Regions from separate parts of the Pseudomonas sp. DWP3-1-2 genome, predicted to be linked through region 2. Evidence: predicted binding sites of a transcription regulator. Region 2 holds the regulator's gene; the other holds the start of a gene.
What was found. The regulator sigma-54, encoded in region 2, starts transcription at its own class of promoters, with help from an activator protein. The targets are predictions, from matches to a motif close to ANTGGCATNNANNTTGCTNT.
Positions count from the first base shown of each region.

Region 1: the regulator sigma-54 is predicted to act here: its motif matches at 3,116-3,135, upstream of ACP7B0_RS13870 (circularly permuted type 2 ATP-grasp protein).

Region 1 is NZ_JAFCTZ010000005.1:100,694-108,430, forward strand. Features, by position in the region: gene ACP7B0_RS13860 (transglutaminase family protein) at 1-703, opposite strand, end outside; gene ACP7B0_RS13865 (alpha-E domain-containing protein) at 700-1,659, opposite strand; gene ACP7B0_RS13870 (circularly permuted type 2 ATP-grasp protein) at 1,672-3,081, opposite strand; gene ACP7B0_RS13875 (ribonuclease E inhibitor RraB) at 3,542-3,880, opposite strand; gene ACP7B0_RS13880 (hypothetical protein) at 4,126-4,362, opposite strand; gene ACP7B0_RS13885 (LTA synthase family protein) at 4,543-6,624, opposite strand; gene speE (polyamine aminopropyltransferase) at 7,165-7,737, opposite strand, start outside.
Region 2 is NZ_JAFCTZ010000002.1:82,578-90,314, forward strand. Features, by position in the region: gene ACP7B0_RS06220 (zinc ribbon domain-containing protein YjdM) at 56-394, shown strand; gene ACP7B0_RS06225 (HPr family phosphocarrier protein) at 483-755, opposite strand; gene rapZ (RNase adapter RapZ) at 772-1,629, opposite strand; gene ptsN (PTS IIA-like nitrogen regulatory protein PtsN) at 1,632-2,096, opposite strand; gene hpf (ribosome hibernation-promoting factor, HPF/YfiA family) at 2,107-2,415, opposite strand; gene ACP7B0_RS06245 (RNA polymerase factor sigma-54) at 2,546-4,039, opposite strand; gene lptB (LPS export ABC transporter ATP-binding protein) at 4,226-4,951, opposite strand; gene lptA (lipopolysaccharide transport periplasmic protein LptA) at 4,952-5,494, opposite strand; gene lptC (LPS export ABC transporter periplasmic protein LptC) at 5,481-6,053, opposite strand; gene ACP7B0_RS06265 (KdsC family phosphatase) at 6,063-6,587, opposite strand; gene ACP7B0_RS06270 (KpsF/GutQ family sugar-phosphate isomerase) at 6,602-7,576, opposite strand.

The sequences.
Region 1 (7,737 bases), on a different contig from region 2:
CATCCAGATAATCCAGGCCCACGGCCAGTTTCAGGTGGCGCTCGGGAATGGCCAGTTGATTGGTCACGTCAAAGCTGTACCAGGCGTCATCAATCCACGCTTCGGCCCAGGCATGGCTGGCCAGATGTTCAGTGTCTTCGCTGTACAGATAACCCGACACATACCGCGCCGGAATGCCCAGGCTGCGCGCGCATGCCAGAAAAGCGTGCGTGTGGTCCTGACACACGCCGGTACGGCCAGCAAACGCCTGCACGGCACTGGTGTCGACTTCGGTAGAACCCGGTGTGAACGTGATGTGCTGATTCAGCGCGTGCATCAAGTCAATCAACGCACTGCGGTCCTTGCGTTTGCGGCACTGTTTGGCGGCGAAGGTGCGAATCGCATCGTCGGGCTCGGTCAGGCGCGTGAAGCGCAGAAAGGGCAAAGGCGACTGGCTTTCGTGCTCGGCTTCGCGCTTCTCGTCGATTTCGACCTGACCCCGGGCGCCGACAACAATGGCTTCATGCGGCTCGTCCATGGTCAGCACATGCAGAATATTGCCAAACGGATCGACTTGCGCCCGCACCGGACGCGGCAGGTTCAATTGCCAACTGAGCACTTGCTGCCGCTCGCTGTCGTGTGGCGTCAGACGCAAATACTGGATGCTGGCGCGTACCTGATCCTCATAGTGATAGGTCGTCTCGTGGCTAACTGAGAGTCTCATGCAGCCTCCAGGTAAGAAGTGTGTATGGCGTTGCCCAACTGGGCTACCAACGGAATGAATTCGTTCAACCACTCATGCAGCCCTTCGTCCAGGATTTCATCGATCCCGGTATAACGCAGGCGTGCATCCAGTTCCGCCGCCAGTCGCTGGGCGGGCCTACCGTTGGCCCCCGGTAGACTGGCGAGGATCTGATCCAGCTCTTCCAGACAGGCGCTCAGCGAACGCGGGATGTCGGGACGTAACAACAGCAGTTCGGCAACCTGGCGCGCGCCGGGGGCATCACGGTACAACTCGGTGTACGCCTCAAACGACGACAGCGCACGTAACAAAGCACTCCACTGGTAGTAACCGTGGGCAGAGCTGTCGGACACCTGATCGGTGTCGCGCCCACGCAGTTCGAGCATTTCGTAGCGTGCATCCAGCATGCGCAGGGTGTTGTCGGCGCGTTCGATGAACGTCCCCAGACGAATGAAACGGAACGCATCGTGACGCATGATGGTGCCGTACGTGGCGCCACGGAACAGGTGCGAGCGCTCTTTGACCCACTCGCAAAAACGGCTCATGCCATAGCGGCTCAGACCCTGTTCAGCGATGCCGCGAATTTCCAGCCAGGTGGAGTTGATGTTTTCCCACATGTCCGCCGTGATCCGCCCACGTACCGCATGGGCGCTCGCCCGGGCTGCACCCAGACAACTGTAGATGCTGGCGGGGTTGCTCGCATCCAGGGCAAAAAAATGCAGCAGGCGTTCGGCGTGCAGCTCCCCGTGGCGTTCAAGGTAATGGTCCAGCGTGCCCGTAATCAGCAACGGCATGGCCAGTTCGTCCAGGCCGTCGCCATGACCGTCTTGAGGCATCAGTGACAGCGAGTAGCTGACGTCCAGCATCCGGGCGAGATTCTCTGCTCGCTCCAGATAGCGCGACATCCAATATAAATCCGAGGCAGTTCTACTTAGCATTGGCAGGCATCCTTAATCCTCGACCACCCAGGTGTCTTTGGTTCCGCCACCTTGCGACGAGTTCACCACGAGCGAGCCTTCACGCAGCGCAACGCGAGTCAGCCCACCGGGCACAACACGGGTTTCACGGCCGGACAGGACAAATGGGCGCAAATCGATGTGTCGCGGGGCGATGCCGTTCTCGACAAACGTCGGACAGGTCGACAGGCACAGCGTGGGTTGTGCGATATAAGCGTTGGGCTTGGCTTTGATTCTGGCCCGGAACGATTCGATTTCCGCCGCGGTGGACGCAGGTCCCACCAGCATCCCGTAACCACCGGAACCCTGGGTTTCCTTCACCACCAGATCCCCGAGATTGGCCAGCACATGGGACAGCTCTTCGGGTTTGCGGCATTGCCAGGTCGGCACGTTCTTGAGGATCGGCTCTTCGTCCAGGTAGAACCGGATCATGTCGGTCACGTAAGGATAAACCGACTTGTCGTCCGCCACGCCAGTGCCGATGGCATTGGCCAGCACCACATTGCCTGAACGATAGGCCGACAACAGGCCCGGCACGCCCAGCATCGAATCCGGATTGAACGCCAGCGGATCGAGGAATGCATCGTCCAGACGGCGGTAAATCACGTCGACAGCCTTGGGCCCATCCGTAGTTCGCATGAACACACGATCATCGCGCACAAACAGATCCGCACCTTCGACCAGTTCCACGCCCATCTCACGCGCCAGGAAGGCGTGTTCAAAAAAGGCGCTGTTGAAACGACCGGGGGTCAGAACCACGACACTGGGGTTGTCGATAGGGCTGGAGCTCTTGAGCGTATCAAGCAGCAGGTTCGGATAATGGTCGATAGGCGCGATACGCTGAGCCGCGAACAGCTCGGGGAACAGACGCATCATCATCTTGCGGTCTTCGAGCATATAGCTCACGCCGCTCGGGGTCCGCAAGTTGTCTTCCAGCACGTAATACGTGCCGTCACCATCGCGCACCAGATCAACACCGGAAATATGCGAATAAAGATCGCGGTGCAGATTCAGGCCCTGCATCGCCAACTGATATTGCTCGTTGGCCAGAACCTGCTCGGCGGGAATTATCCCGGCCTTGATAATGCGTTGTTCGTGATAAAGGTCAGCCAGAAACATATTCAACGCTTTCACACGCTGAATGCAGCCTCTTTCCACCACCCGCCATTCAGTGGCGGGGATGCTACGTGGAATCGTATCGAAGGGGATCAAACGCTCTGTCCCCTGCTCATCACCGTACAGCGTGAAGGTGATCCCGGCTCGATGAAACAATAGATCGGCTTCGCGTCGACGCTGAGCCAGTAACTCAGGCGGCGTCTCGCCCAGCCAGCGGGCAAATTCCCGATAATGCGGGCGAACCAGGCCGCCTGCATCGTACATCTCATCATAAAAGGTGCGGATCATGCCGTACTCCTTGTCACCACGGACACCAAGGGCCTTCGCAAGGCCCGTGCCATCGGCATAAACGCTTAAATATCAACTGGTTATATAAATCCACGGAGATGAATGCACCATTCCTGTGCAATAACCTTCCTAACCAATTCTCCTACGCCTCATTCGGAAGCGTCTTTCAACTGTAAAAGCTATGACCAGCATAGCCAGAGTTGATTTCACGAGTCGATATTGTTTCTCGATAATCGTCTGCATTCCGGCAACCCAGCATCTGGATGCCCTGTTTCAAGTCGTTGTCGAAAAACACCGCAGCGTCTGTAACAACCGAGCTCTTCTCGAACTTCCCTTTGGGCCACTCCTTGGAGTGGCTTTTTTTTGCTCTTCATGAAGTGATGAGAACACCCAAACCAAAACCGGTCGATCCAGGGATCCCTGGATCGACCGGTCGCTCAACCCGCCAAACGAGGCTTCATCAGTGCAAGCCCCTGATCTCATGTTTGACGCCCCAGCCCTCGACTTCACCATCGAGCGCCTGGATTGCTGTCTGAAAGTCCTGCTCGAAATCACCGATACCGTCGTATGTGGCATACATGACTTTGCTCAACTGCAAATGCCACGCACCGTCATCTCCGGCGTTGATCTGGGTATTGAGGGATTCGCCACGAAATCGTTCTGCTGCCTGCCGAGCCCGCTCCTCATCCGGGAAAATGGCATAAAACTCGATGGGGTGGATACGTGCGAAATCGAAACCGCCTTCTTTCATGCGGCGCAGTACGTTACTGCTGATGTCCTCTTGATAGGCTGTGCTCATGAAACGTCCTCCTATGCAACGATAGATAGAGTTTCAACGCTCCCTGACGACGCTCCGATTGGAGGCCGTTCCACGACAGGTACTCCGCCGGGCGGGAATCAAGCATGTAGCTGACAAGGCCAAGCCTGCGAGGGCAGAAAAGGCATCGACACGAACGAGGCTGGAGAAACGCTTCACCAGCCTCATTTGCAGATTACCCCCATCGTTGACGTTATGACAATTGAGGGTGCGGGATATTTTTGCGATCAGCGCGCTTCATTGATGGAAATGATTTCCACCGCGTTCTGATCCTTCAACGATTTCACCGTAGGATCAGCCGTGCGGCCTTCCAGATCGTTAAGGTCCAATTCATCCGCTACAGGGAACAAGATCGGCCGAAGCCGACGAGCAACCTCCTCCTCGCTGGGACGCTGCTCGGCATCAAGATCCAGGCTCTGTTGCACACCATCCTTATCCAGATACGAAATGGTCCACTGTTTCATCAACGTCTCCTCAGCAACCGACAACGCGGCTTACGTGATCTTGACCTTTTTTCAAAGGCATTCGTTCAAATCGGTCAGGCGAAAACGTCAAGTATGACGGTCCCGGACGCAGCCGCAACCCATTGTCCCTGAAAACTCGAAAGCCCCTGAATCAGGGGCTTTCGTGAACGGGTGAAGCGATCAGTTTTTGTTCTTGCTCGCCTCTACGCCAGCGGTGTTGTCCAGAAGGCTCTTGGTCGCGGTTTGCAGGAAGCTGTCGAGCTTGTTACGCAGCTCCTGGGTATCCGGCGCGTTCGGGATCACTTCAGCGTGAGGTTTGCGTCCCAGCGTGTAAGACAGCACTTTGGGCTCCATGTCCTTGGGTTCGATCAGAATCCGGTCGCCGGTAATCAGGGCGACGGTCTGCTCACTGCCCGAAGGCTTGATCACGCCGAACCCCTTGTCGCCTTCCGGCAGGTTCAGCAGGTCACGGCCCCAGCACTGGTTGCGATTCTCACCGCCCAAACGGCCCATGATGGTCGGCACAACGTCGATCTGTGTGCCAACGATGCTGCTGCGCTGACCGAACTTTTGCTGCACGCCCGGACCGATCATCAGCATCGGCACGTTGAAACGGCCCAGGTCCATTTCGGTGATCTGCTGATTGTTGCCGAAGCCGTGGTCGCCCACGACGATGAACAGCGTTTCCTTGTAGTAAGGCTCTTTCCTGGCCTTCTCGAAGAACTGCCCAAGGGCCCAGTCGGAATAACGCATGGCAGTCATGTGCTCGTTCAGCGAGCCTTGATCCGTCACGCGTTCAACCGGCAGATCGGCGGGCAATGCGTACGGTGTGTGGTTAGACAGCGTCTGCAGCAACGCATAGAACGGTTTGCCGGCTTCCCCACGTGCTTTCAGCTCCTGAGCGCCACGATCAAACATGTCCTGATCGGAAACGCCCCAGGTCGGATCGGAGAACACCGGATTGACGAAGTCATTGCGACCGATGAAGGTGGTCATGCCCTGGTTACTGAAAAAACCGGACTGGTTATCCCAGGCAAAGTCGCCGTTGTACACATAGACGTCGTCATAACCACGAGCGCTGAGCAGCTGTGGCAGACCCGACAGCTTGTGACTGCCTTCCGGCGTCTGCATCAGGTACTCGAAACCCGGCAGGTTCGGGAAGCACCCCATGGTGGCGAACATGCCTTGGTGGGTGTGCGTGCCGTTGGAGAAGAAATGATCGAACAGCAGCCCCTCCTTGGACAGTTTGTCGAAGTACGGCGTGATATTCGCTTCATCGCCCAGTGCACCTACCGAGTGACCGGCAAAGCTTTCCATCAGGATCACGACGACGTTCTTGATGGGCAGCGTGTTTTCCACTGGCGGCAGGTTGTCGCGACGCACGGCCGCGATGCCCGGATCGACGAGCTTGTCGTGGGACGTCAGCAACATGTCACGCACGGTCTGCTGGGCCTGTGGCTGCGGCAGTGTCGCCTTCCAGATGTTGTCGCGATCTTCCGACATGCGGCTTTTGGCCGCGGCGATCAGGGTCAAGGTGCCGTTCAAGCCCAGGGTATTGGCGAAATTGGAATCAGTGGTGTAGGAATCGCCCCAACGCAGCGGTGGGCCTTGACGCAAGGTGCCACGGGCAGCGGCTACAGCGACCAACAGGCAAACCATGAAGACAGCGATGCGTGCATACCAGGGCGCAATCGCGCGACCGGCTTTACCACCGCCCTGAGGCCGGGTTACCCGATCAACACCCTTGAACACCAGACTCAGCAACCAGGTGACGAAAGCCCATGCCAGGAGGTAACGCACCACCGGGAAGCCGTACCACAGCATGCTCAGAACGGTCTTCGGATCTTCTTTCACGTACTGGAAGACCAGACCGTTCAAGCGTTGGTGAAATTCGCGATAGAAGTCCATTTCCATCAAACCGAAGAACATCGTCAAGCTGCCAACCAGGGTCAGCCAGAAACGAAACAGCCCGCGCTGGGCCATCGCCCACACGCTGAACAGCGACAGAAGCAGCGGAATGAGCAGGTAGACCGTCAGACGCAGGTCAAAACGCATGCCGTTGAGCATGGCCTCGACGAATGTGGAGGCCGGCGTATCGCCGATCATTTCGCGGTTATAAACCAGCAATGCAATACGCAGCAGCGTGTACAGCACCATCAGTACCAGGCCGCTTAACAGCGTGTATGCCAGGTGCGATTTGACGGTAGGTTGCAGCGAGCGCGACGAGGCGTGCTGATGACTCAGGGCGTCCGTTGTGGCCATGTCGTTCTGGGATCCGTTGGATTCAAAAGTTGGGTCGAAAATCTGTGCGCCTGGCGACGTAATCACATCGAGCAAACCGCGGGGGCGAATCTTACGTGATCATTCAGTGATAAACATCGACAGCAACAGGATCTTTCATTTCTAACTGTCGGACGTTGACCACTCTGACACGCTGGAATCGAGGTTCCAGTCATTGAAGCGCCATTAATCGCGAGGGATTTTCCGTGACAACACGTGAAAATTTCGTTGTTCACCACGCGCGGGTTCAGTTGAACGACTGCCGGTAAAGGATTACGCAGTACGGAACGACGCCGAAAACGGCGAGCGCATGGCAGGCGAGTAAGGTGTCGGGAGGCGTTCACACCGTGGGACCGGTCGGCGAGAACCGGCCATGAGCCGATCAGGCAGTCCGAGCCAGCGAGGCTCGGCGCCAGGTCGTCTGTTTTATGTAAGCAAGTGTGTGACGGATACCAACAGACGGTCACGCACGCATCACTTCAGAGCAGATGCCATGCCTGCGTAACCCTTTCCCGGCCTTGGTCAGTCGTTGCTGGGCTTATTGATTGCCTGCAACACGTATTGCGGCAACGCGAACGCGCCAATGTGGACTTCCGGGTTGTAGTAACGGGTCACGATGCCGCTGCCCGCGAAACGCTGACGCAAGGTTTCCAGTGGCAGTTTGCGATAGGACGTGTTGGTCGCGCCCCAGGCAAAGGTCATGGCGCCGCCAATATAGGTCGGAATCGCCGCCTGATAGAAATGCCAGTCAGCAAACAGGCCACGCATACGTCCGGCCGTGGTTTGCACGCCGCTCAACTGCATGAACGGTGTGCCGTTCTGGGTAACCAGAATGCCGCCTTCGTTCAGGCAGCGATGGCAAGCCTGATAGAAGTTTTCCGAAAACAGCACTTCACCGGGACCAATCGGGTCGGTGGAGTCAGAGATGATCACGTCGAATTTTTCTTCGGTGGTGGCGACAAAACGCATGCCGTCATCGATCACCAGATTCAGGCGGGGGTCATCGAACGCACCTTTGGAGTGGTTCGGCAGGAACTCCTTGCACATCTCGACGACGGTGCCGTCGATTTCAACCATCGTGATGTGCTCGACACT
Region 2 (7,737 bases):
ATCGGGAAAAACCCCTTATAATCCATGGTTTTTACCCTTTGACGCGAGAATCACCGTGAGCTTACCTGCCTGCCCGAAATGCAATTCCGAATACACCTACGAAGACGGCGCCATGCTGATCTGCCCGGAATGCGCGCACGAATGGTCCGCCGAAGGCGCTGCGGAAGCTGCCGACGACGTCAAAGTCATCAAGGATTCGGTCGGTAATACGCTGCAGGATGGCGACACCGTCACCGTCATCAAGGACCTGAAAGTCAAAGGTTCCTCCCTCGTGGTCAAAGTCGGTACCAAGGTCAAGAACATCCGCCTGGTTGACGGCGATCACGACATCGACTGCAAGATCGACGGTATCGGCGCAATGAAGCTGAAATCAGAGTTTGTGAAGAAGGGCTAAATCCTTCTCTAACGAAAAAGCCCGATCCGGAGTCAATCCTGGATCGGGCTTTTTTACGCAGATGATTCAATGAAGCCAGGCGGCTCGGTCATTCCCCTTCATCAAACCTGTTATTGATCAACTCGACGAGTCCGTCCAGCGCAGCCTGTTCGTCTTCGCCTTCGGTCGACAAATGGATTTCTGTGCCTTTGCCGGCGGCCAGCATCATAACGGCCATGATGCTTTTGCCATCGACCATGCTGTCAGGCGCACGTCCGACTCTGATCTGGCAGGGGAACCTGCCGGCCACGCCCACAAATTTGGCGGCTGCACGGGCATGAAGGCCCAGCTTGTTGATGATGGTGATTTGACGAGCGGGCATCGCAGTGGAAGTCCTTTCAGCCTAGGTCGCGGTGGCGGACCTGAACGTTCTTGAGGGATTGATGCAAGACTTGACCCAGGCGCTCGGTCAGGTAAACAGAGCGGTGGTGCCCGCCGGTGCAGCCAATGGCAATGGTGACGTACGAGCGGTTGCTGGCCGCGAAGCGGGGCAGCCACTTGTTGAGGTACGCGAAGATGTCCTGAAACATCTCCTCGACATCGGGCTGTGCGGCGAGGTAGTCGGCAACCGGTTGTTCCAGACCTGAATGCTCGCGCAGCTCAGGTTTCCAGTAAGGATTGGGCAGGCAGCGCACGTCGAACACAAGGTCGGCATCCACGGGCATGCCGCGCTTGAATCCAAACGACTCGATCAGGAAGGCGGTGCCCGGTTCTGGCTTGTTCAGCAGCCGCAGCTTCAGGGCGTCGCGCAATTGATAGAGGTTCAGGTGCGTGGTGTTGATCTTCAGATCGGCCAGATCGATGATCGGGCCCAGCAGCGTGGTTTCGTCCCGTATCGCTTCGGCCAGTGAACGATTGGCCGTGCTCAACGGGTGACGGCGTCGGGTTTCCGAAAAACGCTTGAAAAGCGTGGCTTCGTCCGCATCCAGATAAAGCACGTCGCATTGAATATTGCGCGAGCGCACTTCCTGAAGCATTTGCGGGAAGCGCGTCAGATGGCTTGGCAGATTGCGGGCGTCAATGGACACGGCGAGCAGCGGCTCGGCCAGTTCCGTATTGATCAGCGCGCGCTCGGCCAGCTCGGGCAGCAGGCCAGCAGGGAGGTTGTCAACGCAATAGAAGCCGCTGTCCTCCAGCACGTCCAGTGCAGTGCTCTTGCCGGAGCCTGAACGGCCACTGACGATTATCATGCGCATGGTCAGTTACCGCTCTGCACGTCCAGCACCACCTGATAAAGCGTTTCACTGCTTTGGGCGCTGCGCAGGCGTTCACGCACATCGGTGCGGTCAAGCATGCTGGCTATCTGGCGCAGCAGCTCAAGGTGCTCATCGGTGGCGGCTTCAGGGACCAGCAGGACAAATAGCAGGTCCACTGGCGCGCCATCGATAGCGTCGAATTCTACAGGAGCATCAAGGCGCAACACGGCGCTGATGGGCGCCGAGCACCCGGCAAGACGGCAGTGGGGGATCGCAATCCCGTTTCCAAAGCCGGTTGACCCGAGTTTTTCCCGGGCGACGAGGCTCTCGAACACGGTTTGCGAATCCAGATCAGGCACTTCTTTGCCGATCAGATTGCCAATGGATTCGAGTACACGTTTTTTACTGCCACCCGACACGTTCACAAGTGAACGGCCGGGGGTCAGGATGTTTTCAAGTCGGATCATGTGGGGGGTATCAGCGAGCCGTCGCACCTTGAAGGTGGCCGATCTGCTTTTCCTTATGCTTGAGCAATTGTCTGTCGAGCTTGTCGGTCAGAAGGTCGATCGCCGCGTACATGTCGTCATGTTCCGCATTGGCGACCACTTTCGCACCAGGGATGTGCAGGGTGGCTTCGATTTTCTGTTTCAGTTTCTCGACCTCCATGATGACCTGCACATTGGTTATCTTGTCGAAGTGGCGCTCCAGTCGTCCGAGTTTTTCGGTGATGTAGTCGCGTAGGGCGTCGGTCACATCCAGTTGATGTCCACTGATGTTGACTTGCATACCGCTTTCTCCTTATTGCCAGTGCATAAAGAGGCAGGCTTTTGCCTACCACTGGAACGCTTTGGCTTGCAGCTCTGGCTCGGGTAAAAACGACTGCGGGTTGTGCGCACCCTGTCTTTACCCGGCCGGATCACATCAGTCGCTTGCGTTCGCTGGATGGCGCAATGCCCAGTGATTCGCGGTATTTAGCAACTGTGCGACGAGCTACCTGAATGCCTTGTGCCTCCAGTAAACCAGCGATCTTGCTGTCACTCAACGGCTTTTTCTGATTTTCAGCGGCAACCAGTTTTTTGATGATCGCCCGAATCGCCGTGGACGAACATTCACCGCCCTCCGACGTGCTGACGTGGCTCGAAAAGAAATATTTCAATTCGTATATGCCGCGCGGCGTATGCATGAATTTTTGCGTAGTCACGCGGGAAATCGTCGATTCGTGCATGCCGACCGCCTCAGCAATGTCATGCAGGACGAGCGGTTTCATGGCCTCGTCGCCATATTCCAGAAAGCCGCGTTGATGCTCGACGATCTGGGTGGCGACTTTCATCAGCGTTTCGTTGCGGCTCTGCAGGCTCTTGATGAACCAGCGGGCTTCCTGCAACTGATTGCGCATGAAGGTGTTGTCGGCACTGGTGTCGGCGCGGCGCACGAACCCGGCGTATTGAGGGTTCACCCGCAGGCGAGGCACCGATTCCTGATTAAGCTCCACCAGCCAGCGCTCGTTGTCCTTGCGCACGATAACGTCAGGCACAACATATTCGGCTTCGGTGGATTCGATTTGCGAGCCCGGCCGTGGATTGAGGCTCTGAACCAGCTCGATGACCTGACGCAGCTCATCTTCCTTGAGCTTCATGCGGCGCATCAGCTGGCTGTAGTCGCGACTGCCGAGCAGGTCGATAAAGTCGCTGACCAGGCGCTGAGCTTCAGCCAGCCAGCGGGTTTTGGCGGGCAGTTGGCGCAATTGCAGCAACAGGCATTCGCTGAGGTTGCGCGCCCCGATGCCCGCAGGTTCGAATTGCTGGATGCGGTGCAGAACGGCCTCGATCTCGTCCAGTTCGATATCCAGCTCGGGATCAAAGGCGTCGAGAATCTCTTCGAGGGTTTCGTCCAGATAACCCTGATTGTTGATGCAGTCGATCAGCGTCACGGCAATCAGACGATCGGTATCGGACATGGGCGCCAGATTCAGCTGCCAGAGCAAATGGCTCTGCAGGCTTTCACCCACGGACGTGCGAGTCGTAAAGTCCCATTCGTCATCGTCATTGCTGGGCAGGCTGCTGGCGCTGGTCTGGTAGACGTCTTCCCAGGCAGTGTCCACTGGCAATTCATTGGGAATGCGCTCGTTCCAGTCGCCTTCTTCCAGGTTGTCTACCGTAGGGGCGGGTTCCTGATAAGTCGGCTCCTGAACGTCGGGATTGGGCTTTTGCTCGACGCTGTCGGCCAGGGGGTCAGCGTTGTCGAAGTCTTCTCCTTCTTCCTGGCGTTCCAGCATAGGGTTGGACTCCAGCGCCTCTTGAATCTCTTGTTGGAGATCCAGAGTCGAAAGCTGGAGTAAGCGGATGGCCTGTTGCAGCTGCGGCGTCATCGTCAGCTGCTGGCCCATTCTCAAGACTAGCGATGGTTTCATGGCTGGGGCTTAACACCTTATTCGCCGGCGCACACGCGCCATCCACTACCGGGGCGCCGGAGCGCCTGCATAAGCAAATTATATGCCTGAAACCAAAGTGTTTGCCTAGAGTGTGATGGCAATTAATGCATCATCATCGAAAACATCCAGGCATTGCTCGCTTGGAGGGGCGAGGCACCACAGTAATTACAGGCGGAACTCGTGACCGAGGTAGACCTCTTTCACCAGTTGATTTGCCAGAATGGTTTCCGAGTCGCCTTCGGCGATCAGTTGCCCATCGTTGACGATGTAAGCGGTTTCGCAGATGTCCAGAGTATCCCGAACGTTGTGATCGGTGATCAAAACGCCGATACCCTTGGCTTTCAAGTGATGGATGATCTGCTTGATGTCGCCGACTGAAATCGGGTCCACGCCGGCGAAAGGTTCGTCGAGCAGAATGAATTTCGGTGAAGTAGCCAGGGCGCGTGCAATTTCAACCCGGCGACGTTCGCCACCGGACAGGCTCATCCCCAGGTTGTCGCGAATATGGGTGATGTGGAATTCCTGCAGCAGGCTTTCCAGTTCCTTGCGCCGCGCCGCGCTGTCCAGTTCCTTGCGGGTCTCAAGGATGGCCATGATGTTGTCCGAGACGGACAGCTTGCGGAAAATCGAGGCTTCCTGAGGCAGGTAGCCGATGCCCGCGCGTGCGCGACCGTGCATGGGTTGGTGGCTCACGTCCAGGTCGTCGATCAGTACGCGACCCTGATCGGCCTGCACCAGCCCGACGATCATGTAAAAGCAGGTGGTCTTGCCGGCACCGTTGGGCCCGAGCAGGCCAACGATCTGGCCGCTGTCGATAGACAGGCTCACATCACGCACGACCTGACGGCCCTTGTAGCTTTTAGCCAAATGCTGGGCTTTCAGCGTCGCCATTTACTGGGCCTTCTGCTGGTCGGTTTTCTTTTTCGGCTGGATAACCATGTCGATGCGCGGGCGCGGTGTCGTGACCTTGTTGCCATTGGCGCGGCCAGCGCTGACGATCTGCTTCACGGTGTCGTAGACAATCTTCTCGCCTTCGGACGTGTTGCCGTCATTGATGACCTTGGCCTTGTCGATCAACACGATGCGATCCTGCGATGCATAGTATTGGATGGTGACCGCGTAAGCCTGAACAATAGGCTTGTCCACCGATGGCTTTTGCTCGTAATAAGCCAGGTTGCCGACGGACGTGAACACGTCGACTTCGCCCTGAGCATTACGGGTGATGGTCACGGTGTTACCGGTGATCTTCATCGAGCCTTGCGTGATGATGACGTTGCCTTTGTAGGTGGCTATGCCTTGTTTATCATCAAGCTGTGCATCATCAGACTGGATGTGGATCGGCTGATCGCGGTCAGTCGGCAGGGACCAGGCGCTCGCGCTTCCCAGTGCTGCGCCCAGGCCGAGCAAGAAAGGAAGGGTTTTAACGAGCCTCATACTGTCCTCTTACGTTGGACAGCAGGTCCATCCTGCCGTCGTTCAAATACGCTTTCATCCCTTTGGCCGTCGTCACACCGCCTGCCCCGTCGATTCTAACGGCTTGCTCGGTCTGCGCATATTGCTTCTGTGGGAATACCGTCATCCGACTACTGGTGATGATGGTCGTGCGGTTTTTATCATCGGTTCGGGCTATGCGAACCGAGTCGATCAGTTCGACGTGGTCTCCGCCAGGGGAAACCTCGCCTGTCTTGCTCTGGACGTGCCACGGATAAAGGGTGCCACGATACATTTGCAGGTCCGGCGTGGTCAGCAGCGTGACGTCGGTAGCCTTGAGATGCTCGACCTTGTCGGCCGTCATCTCGTATTGAAGCTTGCCGTCGGGCAAGTACTGAACGCTGTGGGCGTTGATGGCGTAAAAGTCGATAGCGCTTTCGTCCACGGAGGCCGCAGGCTGGTCCATGAAGCTTTCAGGGCTGATATTCCAATACCCGGCAGCGGCCAGCAGGGCCGCCAATACGCCGAAGATCAGAAATGATCGAATTTTTTTACTGAACATAAATGGCTTCTATAGGTAGGCGGCGTGGGCGGCTTCAAGGTTGCCCTGCGCGCTGAGAATCAGTTCACAGAACTCGCGAGCTGCGCCTTCGCCGCCCCGTACCCTGGTAACGCCGTGGGCATGCTGTCGTACAAAGTCTGCGGCATTGGCGACCGCCATGCCCAGTCCGACACGGCGAATGACGGGTAAGTCTGGCAGATCATCCCCCAGATAGGCGACTTGTTCGTAATTCAGATTGAGCCGGGCCAGCAATTCATCCAGAACGACCAGCTTGTCTTCGCGACCCTGATAGAGGTGCTCGATGCCCAGATTGTTGGCGCGACGCTCTACGACCGGGGTTTTTCGGCCGCTGATGATGGCAGTGACGATTCCCGAGGCAATGAGCATCTTGATGCCCTGGCCGTCCAGCGTATTGAAGGTCTTGAACTCGCTGCCGTCTTCCAGAAAGTAGAGGCGGCCATCAGTCAGCACGCCATCGACGTCGAAAACGGCCAGCTTGATGTGCTTGCCTCGTTGCAGCAACTCTGTGGTCATGATCACGTCTCCCATCACATGACGCCTGCGCGCAGCAGATCCTGCAAGTTGAACGCGCCGACGGGGTGGTCGTTTTCGTCTACAACGATCAGGGAGCCAATCTTGTTGTCTTCCATGATCTTCAAGGCTTCGGCGGCCAGCATTTCGGGGCGGGCGGTTTTGCCATGGACCGTCATGACTTCATCAATGGTCGTCAGGCGGATATCGAACGGGCGATCCAGCGTACGGCGCAAGTCGCCGTCGGTAAAGATTCCCGCCAGTCGTCCGTCGGCTTCGAGAACCGCGGTCATGCCCAGGCCCTTGCGGGTCATTTCCATCAGGGATTCACGCAGCAATGTGCCTCGTTGCACCTTGGGCAGTTCATCGCCCACGTGCATGACATGCTCGACCTTGAGCAGCAGGCGTCTGCCCAGCGCGCCGCCGGGGTGGGAGAACGCGAAATCCTCGGCGGTGAATCCACGGGCTTCCAGCAATGCGACGGCCAATGCATCGCCCATCACCAGGGCGGCCGTCGTCGAGGACGTCGGCGCCAGGTTCAGCGGGCAGGCTTCATGGACGACGCGGGCGCTCAGGTTGACGTCAGCGGCCTTGGCAAGTGTCGATGCCGGGTTGCCCGTCAGGCTGATCATCTGGATGCCAAGGCGCTTGATCAGCGGCAGCAAGGTCACGATTTCAGCGGTGGTGCCTGAATTGGACAGGGCCAGAATGATGTCGTCGGCCGTGATCATGCCCATGTCGCCGTGGCTGGCTTCAGCCGGGTGGACAAAGAACGAGGTCGTCCCGGTACTGGCCAGCGTGGCCGCGATTTTCTTGCCGATGTGCCCGGACTTGCCCATTCCAACCACGACAACGCGCCCTTTGCTGGCAAGAATCATCTCGCAGGCCTGGACGAAATCCGCATCGATGGTGCTGAGCAAGCCTTCTACGGCTTCTATTTCGAGGCGGATGGTGCGTTGTGCTGACTGGATCAGGTCGCTGGATTGGCTCATGGGGAAATCGTTCGGCCTTCAAAAGGCGGCGATTATAGCGGTAATGCGCGATTCCCTCACGCTTGATCGTCGATCTTTGTCATCAATCAGTGTGATCCGTTGCTGCTTCTATATAGAACGTGCCGGGAATGTCGTAAATATTTGTGCCAAATCATCCCTGA